Regions from separate parts of the Staphylococcus schleiferi genome, predicted to be linked through region 1. Evidence: predicted binding sites of a transcription regulator. Region 1 holds the regulator's gene; each other region holds the start of a gene.
The links. The regulator Rex, encoded in region 1, represses fermentation and respiration genes when NADH is low (regulators of the CRP and FNR family bind a similar motif). The targets are predictions, from matches to a motif close to TTGTGAAATATTTCACAA.

Region 1 (2,214 bases):
CCCGCACGGTACCATGTCCCAGTGGCACAACCGCCTGCAAGAACAATCCCAATACCAAAAATAAATGATCCAACAATCGTGCCTACGACTGGAAATGTACCATTATCTATCGTGATAACACCCAATGAAGTTAATACATATAAGCCAATAGCTTGGATGCTAATCGCAATAAGCAACGCATAAAACATCTTATTATTTTTTTGAACGTACATATCTCTAAAGCCACCCGTTAAACAAAAACGCGTACGTTGCATGACAAAACCGAGTAAACTTCCCACAATCAATCCACTTATCACAGTCCAGATCAATATTCCTACCTCCTATATCCGATTAATATTATAGGTATTATAGAAAATAAGATCTTACTTTTCAAGTGCATTTCTAAAATAAATATAAAAATATATATCTTTTTCTCAAGTTCATTTGATTACATTTGTATTTTTAGACATCCATGCTCCAAGACCTGTCCTATTCTCACTAAAAAAAGAGTATAAAAATCTAATATCATCATTAGACATTTATACTCTCTTCAAAGCGCTATGTTTTAATTTGCTGTTCATCCAAACAAATCTTTTTGTATGTATGGATAATTATCATAAAAGGTTAATCATTATAATTTTTCATAAAGAATAATAATGATTGTAATTCCACACCTAAATCAATTTGATGTACTTGTACAGATTGAGGTACGTGCACACGTTTCGGTGTAAAATTAAGTATTCCTTTCACACCTGCATCTACAAGTGCATCGGCCACTTCTTGTGCCACCCTTCCTGGTGTAGCAATAATAATGACTTCTAACGCTTCAGTTTCAACGGTACTTTTTATCTCGTCCATTGATTTTACCGTCACATCACCCACTTGCGTACCAATGATTTCCTCACTGATATCAAAGGCTTCAGTAATGGTCATATCATCGTGAATTGAAAAGTTATAAGTGATTAATGCCTTACCTAAATTCCCTACGCCAACAATGCCTATTTTGATTTCATCAGAATCACTTAACTCAGATTTGAAGAATTCCAATAGACTATCAATATTGTAACCATAACCTTTTTTCCCAAGCTCTCCAAAATATGAAAAATCTCGGCGAATTGTTGCAGAATCTATATTTAAGCCTTCACTTATCGCTTTTGAATTCACACGATCTTCACCTTTAGCCTTTAAAATATTGACAAATCGGTAATATAAAGGGAGACGTTTTAAGGTCGCTCTAGGAATTTTATTGCTTTCTTTTCCCATTTTAAAGTCCTCCGTAGTCTTTCTTATGCGTGCACTCATATACATAGTATGTGATAATAATTATAACTTAATTTTATGGTTATGAAAACATTAAGTACTTGATACATATAGGGTTTATTGTACAATAATTAAGAATGAAAGGAGCATGCCATATGATTTTAATGCAATTAAGTCACGTCACCAAATCGTTTGATGGTGAAGAGATTTTTGAAGACGTCAACTTTGAAGTAAAAACCGGCGAACGAATTGGCATTGTAGGACGTAACGGTGCGGGTAAATCAACATTGATGAAAATCATCGCTGGTGTTGAAAACTATGATTCAGGCCATATCTCTAAAATCAAAGGCTTGAAATTAGGCTATTTGACACAACAAATGACATTAAATACCCAAAATACAGTCTTCGAAGAAATGGCCAAACCGTTTGCGCATGTTCAATCCATCTCAGAGCGTATGAAAGATGAAACCGATTGGCTTGCAACTCATGCGGATATGTATGAGTCAGTAGAATATAAAACGCATATTGATCAATACGAAAAGCTCTCAAATGAATTTGAACAGCTTGAAGGTTATCAATATGAAAGTAAAATTAAAACTGTTTTAAATGGACTAGATTTTAGTGAAGCAGATTATCATCGTCCGATTAATGATTTTAGTGGGGGACAAAAAACACGCCTATCATTAGCACAAATGTTATTAAGCGAACCTGATCTGCTTCTTTTAGATGAACCGACGAACCATTTAGATATGGCCACAACAGAATGGCTAGAAGATTATTTAAAATATTTCAAAGGCGCTATCGTTATTATTTCGCACGACCGATTCTTTTTAGATAAAATCGTGACTCAAGTTTACGATGTTTCATTGGGAGAAGTTAAACATTATGTCGGCAATTACGCTAAATTTATCGAATTAAGAGATCATTATTATCAAAAACGTTTAGCTGAATATGAACGACAACAAAATGAAATTA
Region 2 (2,214 bases), 690 kb from region 1:
TTTCCCTGATTTCAAGCCTAAAGCGATTGCGGGTGAAGTCACAAAAGTTGAGGGGACACCTTTTGACCCTTACTATTTGGTAGACGAAGCGGTTAAAAAGCAAAAACAAATCCCTGAGTTTTTAATGATGTGTGGTACAGAAGATTTTCTTTATCAGAGTAACGTTGATTTTGTGCATTATTTACAACAAAAAGGTATCAGTTGTGACTTTAAAGACGGTACAGGTCGCCATGATTATGCTTACTGGGATAAGGCCATTCAAACTGTGATAGAGACTTTTATGAAAGACCATCATACGCGTGAAACGAAATAACAAAAAGAAGCACCTCAAAAGATCATTTACAGAAGATTTTTTGAGGCGCTTTATTTTTATATGAAGAGATGCATCACATTAACGCTTGTTCATGATGCATATGAGCTTATAAGATTATTGCAGTGATTTTGTATGGTTCTGATGACTTTCAGGATAATAGTTAAAGAATCTGAAAAACTTCACGCTTAAAATTGATTTAATAAAGTAGTCTAAACCAATTTTACCGCTATTATAGCCACCCATGAAAATAAAAATACTAATCAAAATGTAAAGTGGGTTAACTGATACAGTGCCTGCGAATAAGAACATGAAATTGAGTATTAAACCAACAAATGCACCCACTGAAGTGAATAAACCTAAGATTAATAATAAGCCTACAATGACTTCTAAGAGTGGGATGAGTACGTTAACTAAAGGTGTCATAGGTAAGACGACTGTTTTAAGAAACCATGTATAAATCGGGTATTGAACACCTGCTTCAGACATGACTGGATGTTGTACGGCATTTTGTAGAAAGCCGCCTGCATTAAAACCACCACTCAACAATTTTCCGAGCCCCGCTTTGAACCAGCTAATTCCTAAATATAAACGAAGTAATAACAAAATTACACTCGCAATTTTACTTTGTTGTAGCCATTTAATCATAATAAAGACCTCCCAATAGATTTAGAGATACAAAATGATTCTAGTATAATATTTATATCTCCTTTTTAATTTAATTATACTCAGTTGTGAATCAAATCACAACATTAAAATAGATTTGTTCACAAATCAGTCAAAAACTAAATTTAAATATTTATCATTTTTGGTTTTGATTGAAAATATCTGTGGTACGACAAGAAGATAGAGTAGGAAGGCACATCAATTTAAATATAGGAAGAAAGACTAACAAAGGCGTGAAGCGGAAATCTTTTCTCTTTTCCGTTCCACGCCTTTCTAAATCTAAAATTAAGGGCATTTCTATACGATTCTTTTAAAATGATGAGTTTCTGCACTGTAGGCGCAAATACATAGAGGTTTAAAAGTATGGTGATTTATCAGTGCGCAACAGGGCTTTGTACCCTCAATATGAGGAAAGGTTTGTCCCATTAGATTGAATCACCTCATGATACCAGTAAAAAGAATCTTTTTTCAAACGTGCTAATGAGCCATGCCCTTCGTCATCTTGATCAACATAGATTAAACCATAACGCTTTTTCATTTCTCCAGTTGTAAAAGACACAATATCGATAATGCCCCAAGGTGTATAACCGAGCAAGTCGACGCCATCTTCACCAACGGCTTGAATCGCAGCTTCAATGTGTTGTTTTAAATAATCGATACGATAGCTGTCATGGATTTCATTATTTTCGACTTGATCAACAGCACCGAATCCATTTTCTACAATAAATAAGGGGAGCTGATAACGTTCGTATAATACATTGAGCGTATAACGCAAGCCTATCGGATCAATCGCCCAGTCCCAATCACTTGATTCAATATAAGGGTTATTTACAGCGTTAGGTAAAGTGTGATTCATAATGTTATTTTCAGGTGAATCTTCGGCTTGATGTTTCACTGCAGTAGACATGTAGTAACTAAAACCGATGTAATCAACAGTCCCTTCTCTTAATAGAACATCATCTCCTTCTTGCCAACCGATGTCATAACCTTGTTTTTCAAACATTTTAACAGCGTAATGAGGATAATAGCCTCTAACTTGAACGTCTGGAAAGAAAAAGCGTAAACGATTTGCGATTTGTGCTTCCATCATATCTTTAGGATGACAAGAATAAGGATAAATAGGGATATGCGATATCATTGCGCCTATTTGAAAGTTTGGATTAATTTGCTTCCCAATTTTGACCGCGCGTGCACTTGCAATGAGTTGATGATGTGCAGTTTGATATAACACTTCTTCA
Region 3 (2,214 bases), 320 kb from region 1:
TTATCCCCTAATACTAAATAGCGATGTGCAGGGATTTTAGACTGACCTTGCGCATTTTTTAAATCTTCCACATTAAAATCTTCGGTCAGAAAGTCCCCGATTTTGTACTTTTTATTAGAATTCAAATAGGGCTCTTTTATTTTTTTACCGTTAACGTAAAGTTGATCGTCTTTATACACCACAGTGTCTCCTGGACGACCAATCAATCGCTTAATAAAATCTTTATGCTGATTTTCATGAAAGACAATGACATCTCCCCGATTGAGATGGTTCAATGACTTTGAAATCTTGCTGACAATGACCCGATCTTTATCGTGAAAAGTGGGGAACATAGATTGCCCTTTAACGGTATAGGGTGTTCCAATAAAAGTTCTAATCAGTAACACAATCGCAATGGCACTGACAATTGCGATGAGCCACTCAACTGTTTTTTTCAAGCAATGCACCTTCTTTTTTAAATATAATTGCATGTTGATGATTGTAGTCATTCTCTATTATAAATGAGTATAACATAATCCTCCGCATGTCCCTATTGGCTGTCCTTTATATTATGAATATTCTGTCTTTGCGCATTGATTTAGGCAGGTGGAAAAGCGATTTATGAGATGTCTGATTGTTAAATATAAAGTGTTGTCAATCCCGTCTTTATCCCGATTTTGTCTAATTTTTAACAATGTTTATACATCAATTTCAGGTTAGGGGATACCCCACACTGCGTATAGGGGAAGTCCTTATGTTATAAATTTCACAATAAAGTTAAACTGTATTTGAGTTGGAAATGTTTAAATTATCATTTTATCAACGCGTAGAGAAAATTTAGTGAATTTGATCCGAAATGGAGTCAAACGAGAAAGGTGAATGATCAATGAATAAGTCAAAAGCGGGTTTACAATTAGGGCTTCAAACATTGAGTTTAGTGGCAGGGTTTATGGCATGGAGTATTATCGCACCATTGATTCCTTTTATTTCGCAAGATGTTCAAATCTCGAGTGGTCAACTTTCAATTATTTTAGCCATTCCAGTTATATTAGGCTCCGTCTTGCGTGTACCGTTTGGTTATTTAACGAATATTGTCGGTGCCAAATGGGTATTCTTTACAAGCTTTTTAGTGCTACTCGTGCCTATATTCTTATTAAGCCAAGCGACATCTCCAGGGGCGCTCATGTTTGCAGGCTTTTTCCTCGGTGTGGGTGGGGCAATCTTCTCAGTAGGGGTAACCTCATTACCTAAATATTTTTCTAAAGATAAAGTGGGTCTTGCGAATGGGATATATGGTATGGGTAACCTCGGTACTGCAGTGTCTTCATTTTTAGCACCTCCAATTGCAGGTGTGATTGGTTGGCAAAATACAGTGCGTAGCTATTTAATTATTATGGCTGTGTTTGCGGTTATCATGTTTTTCTTAGGTGACGGCAATGAACCTAAAGTCAAAGTGCCTTTAGTCGAACAATCAAGAAAGTTAATGCGTAATTACAAACTTTATTATTTAAGTTTTTGGTATTTTATTACATTTGGTGCATTCGTGGCTTTCGGTCTTTTCTTACCGAACTTCCTTGTTCAAAACTTTGGCATTGATAAAGTAGATGCAGGGATTCGTACGGGAGTTTTCATTGCTTTAGCGACATGTTTACGACCACTTGGTGGTATTTTAGGGGATAAGTTTAACGCTGTCTCTATGCTTAAAATTTTCTTTTCAATTATGATTATAGGTGCACTCATTTTAGGTGTTTCCAGTCAAATTTTCTTATTTACAATTGGATGTTTAACAGTGAGTATCTGTGTCGGTATCGGTAATGGCTTAGTGTTTAAGCTCGTTCCACTTTATTTCACAACAGAAGCTGGTGTTGCAAATGGTATTGTCTCAATGATGGGCGGTCTTGGAGGTTTCTTCCCACCATTAGTGATTACAGCAGTGACATCGCTCACAGGGTCAAGCCATCTTGCCTTTATATTCTTAAGTATTTTTGGGATTGTGGCATTATTAACAATGTTTAATTTATCTAAACGCGAACAAGCGGTGTCCACAGTCGAATAATCTCACTTTTAAAATGATCATCGAATGATAAAAAACGTCTTTGAAACGGGTGACCGCTCGTCTTTAAAGACGTTTTTATATGTGTAACATAGTGATTTTTAAGTTTTACTTTTTGATGGTTCGCTGTGAAATCGCAATTTAGATACCGATTGGATTATGACTTTTATGTGACGACAAAT
Region 4 (2,214 bases), 340 kb from region 1:
CACACCATATTGATTATGAGATTGTTCCGGGGATTACGGCTGCGAGTGCTGCAGTAAGTCAACTAGGAAAAGGCTTAACAGAACGAAATGTATCGACGAATATTACTTTTACGACGGGCCACTTTAAAAACAACGAAGAAAATGAAATTGATATGACGACATTGGAACATGGGGGGACGTTAGCTATTTATATGGGGATTAAACGTTTGCCTCGATTAATGCATGATATTAAAAATAAAATGGGCATCGATTTTCCAGTAGCGATTGTCTTTAATGCGACACATCCTAACCAACGCGTGATAAGTGGAACAGTGAATACCATTGTTGAACAAATTGAAATGTTGCCTGAACGTCTAGGGCCAGGTGTTACCATTGTGGGACAAGTCGTCAGGGATGTGCAAACAGACGTCGCGAACACCTCAAGAAACTACGAAACAGTGTTAATTAGAGGGGAGCGATTGGAAGCGATAGCGCGTGCTTTTGACTATTTCGAAGCGGGGCATCAGGTCGTGATTGATGATCGCCACTATTCTGATTTACATGCTTCTCAAATTGAAAAAATCACCCAACTCATTCAAGATACGACTTTTACACAGGTCGTTGATTTGTAAAAAATTTAAATATCTCGTTAATTAAGTAGAGCTAAGATGATTTATCATAAAAATTGTCTTAGCGCTTTCTTCTTATGATAAAAACTTCGTATTGTATGACGTTGCTTTCCGAGGGGACAGCCTCAGCCTGTAGTCTTCGGTTCGTCCTGTTCCCTCAGGCGTCTCGTCATCCATACTTCGTTTATGCATATAATCATTCACTATTAGAGTTAAGAACAAGTCGATTTTGTGAAGTCTAGTCAGCTTTGCGGGGGCAATACAACGAAATATTTGTTGCACATGATATTTCTGTATTGCGCTCAAAATCCAATTTACTTTCACCAAGTTACTGCCGAATCTCAGCCAAATTGAGTTGAGCATTTAGCCGTTAAGCAAGCGATTTAGAACCACGTGTGAGGTATGAAAAAGCATAGGGATTCCACTTAATGAAATAGGTAAATCCCTAATAGGATACGCTTGTGAATAAATGTACAATATGGGTGATGACTGAAGTCTATGTGTAAGAGGAGGATGACAATGGCTAGATTTGGACTGAATTTTTTTAAGCCTACTGAAAAATTTAACGGGAATTGGTCGGTATTAGAACACAAAAGTCGTGAATGGGAAAAAATGTATCGAGAAAGATGGAGTCATGACAAAGTAGTCCGCACAACGCATGGCGTGAATTGTACAGGCTCATGCTCATGGAAAGTCTTTGTGAAAAATGGTGTGATTACTTGGGAGAATCAACAAATTGACTATCCAAGTTGCGGACCAGATATGCCAGAATTTGAACCACGAGGTTGTCCACGTGGCGCTTCATTCTCCTGGTATGAATATAGTCCACTCCGTGTAAAGTATCCTTACGTTCGTGGAAAGTTATGGGAATTATGGACAGAAGCGTTGGAAACGTATCAAGATCCAATTAAAGCATGGGCCTCAATTGTAGAAAACGAAGAAAAAGCACGTATATATAAGTCAGCACGCGGTAAAGGTGGACATGTCCGTGCGAGCTGGAAAGATGTGGCACAACTTATTTCAGCTCAATTGATTTATACAATCAAAAAAGATGGACCTGACAGAATCGCAGGATTTACGCCAATTCCAGCGATGTCTATGATTAGTTACGCGGCAGGTGCACGTTTTATTTCGCTATTAGGTGGAGAAATGTTGAGTTTCTATGATTGGTATGCGGATTTACCGCCAGCATCACCGCAAATTTGGGGTGAACAAACAGATGTACCAGAATCGAGCGACTGGTACAATGCGAGCTATATTATGATGTGGGGTTCAAACGTCCCACTCACTCGGACACCAGACGCACACTTTATGACTGAAGTTCGATATAAAGGGGCTAAAGTCGTTTCTGTCGCGCCAGACTATGCTGAAAATGTAAAGTTTGCCGATAACTGGTTGGCTCCTAATCCAGGTACAGATGCAGCGTTGGCACAAGCAATGACGCATGTTATTTTACAAACTTACTACGAAGATGAACCTTCAGAAATGTTTATCAACTATGCCAAACAATATACAGATATGCCGTTTATAATTCGATTAGATCAAGATGATAAAGGTTACAAAGCGGGACGTTTCCTCCGTTCAAGTGACTTTGGCAGTCAGTCTG

Region 2: MUA40_RS00785 (DoxX family membrane protein) is a predicted target of Rex. The motif match lies at 1,043-1,060, and genes of this name have one in related genera.
Region 3: MUA40_RS02300 (nitrate/nitrite transporter) is a predicted target of Rex. The motif match lies at 734-751, and genes of this name have one in related genera.
Region 4: MUA40_RS02260 (nitrate reductase subunit alpha) is a predicted target of Rex. The motif match lies at 1,068-1,085, and genes of this name have one in related genera.

What each region holds. Positions count from the first base shown of each region.
Region 1 is NZ_CP094712.1:877,015-879,228, reverse strand. It holds gene MUA40_RS03955 (YeeE/YedE family protein) at 1-308, opposite strand, end outside; gene MUA40_RS03950 (redox-sensing transcriptional repressor Rex) at 604-1,242, opposite strand; gene MUA40_RS03945 (ABC-F family ATP-binding cassette domain-containing protein) at 1,395-2,214, shown strand, end outside.
Region 2 is NZ_CP094712.1:185,679-187,892, forward strand. It holds gene MUA40_RS00780 (alpha/beta hydrolase) at 1-313, shown strand, start outside; gene MUA40_RS00785 (DoxX family membrane protein) at 428-958, opposite strand; gene MUA40_RS00790 (6-phospho-beta-glucosidase) at 1,377-2,214, opposite strand, start outside.
Region 3 is NZ_CP094712.1:552,746-554,959, forward strand. It holds gene lepB (signal peptidase I) at 1-437, opposite strand, end outside; gene MUA40_RS02300 (nitrate/nitrite transporter) at 866-2,035, shown strand.
Region 4 is NZ_CP094712.1:542,000-544,213, forward strand. It holds gene cobA (uroporphyrinogen-III C-methyltransferase) at 1-611, shown strand, start outside; gene MUA40_RS02260 (nitrate reductase subunit alpha) at 1,128-2,214, shown strand, end outside.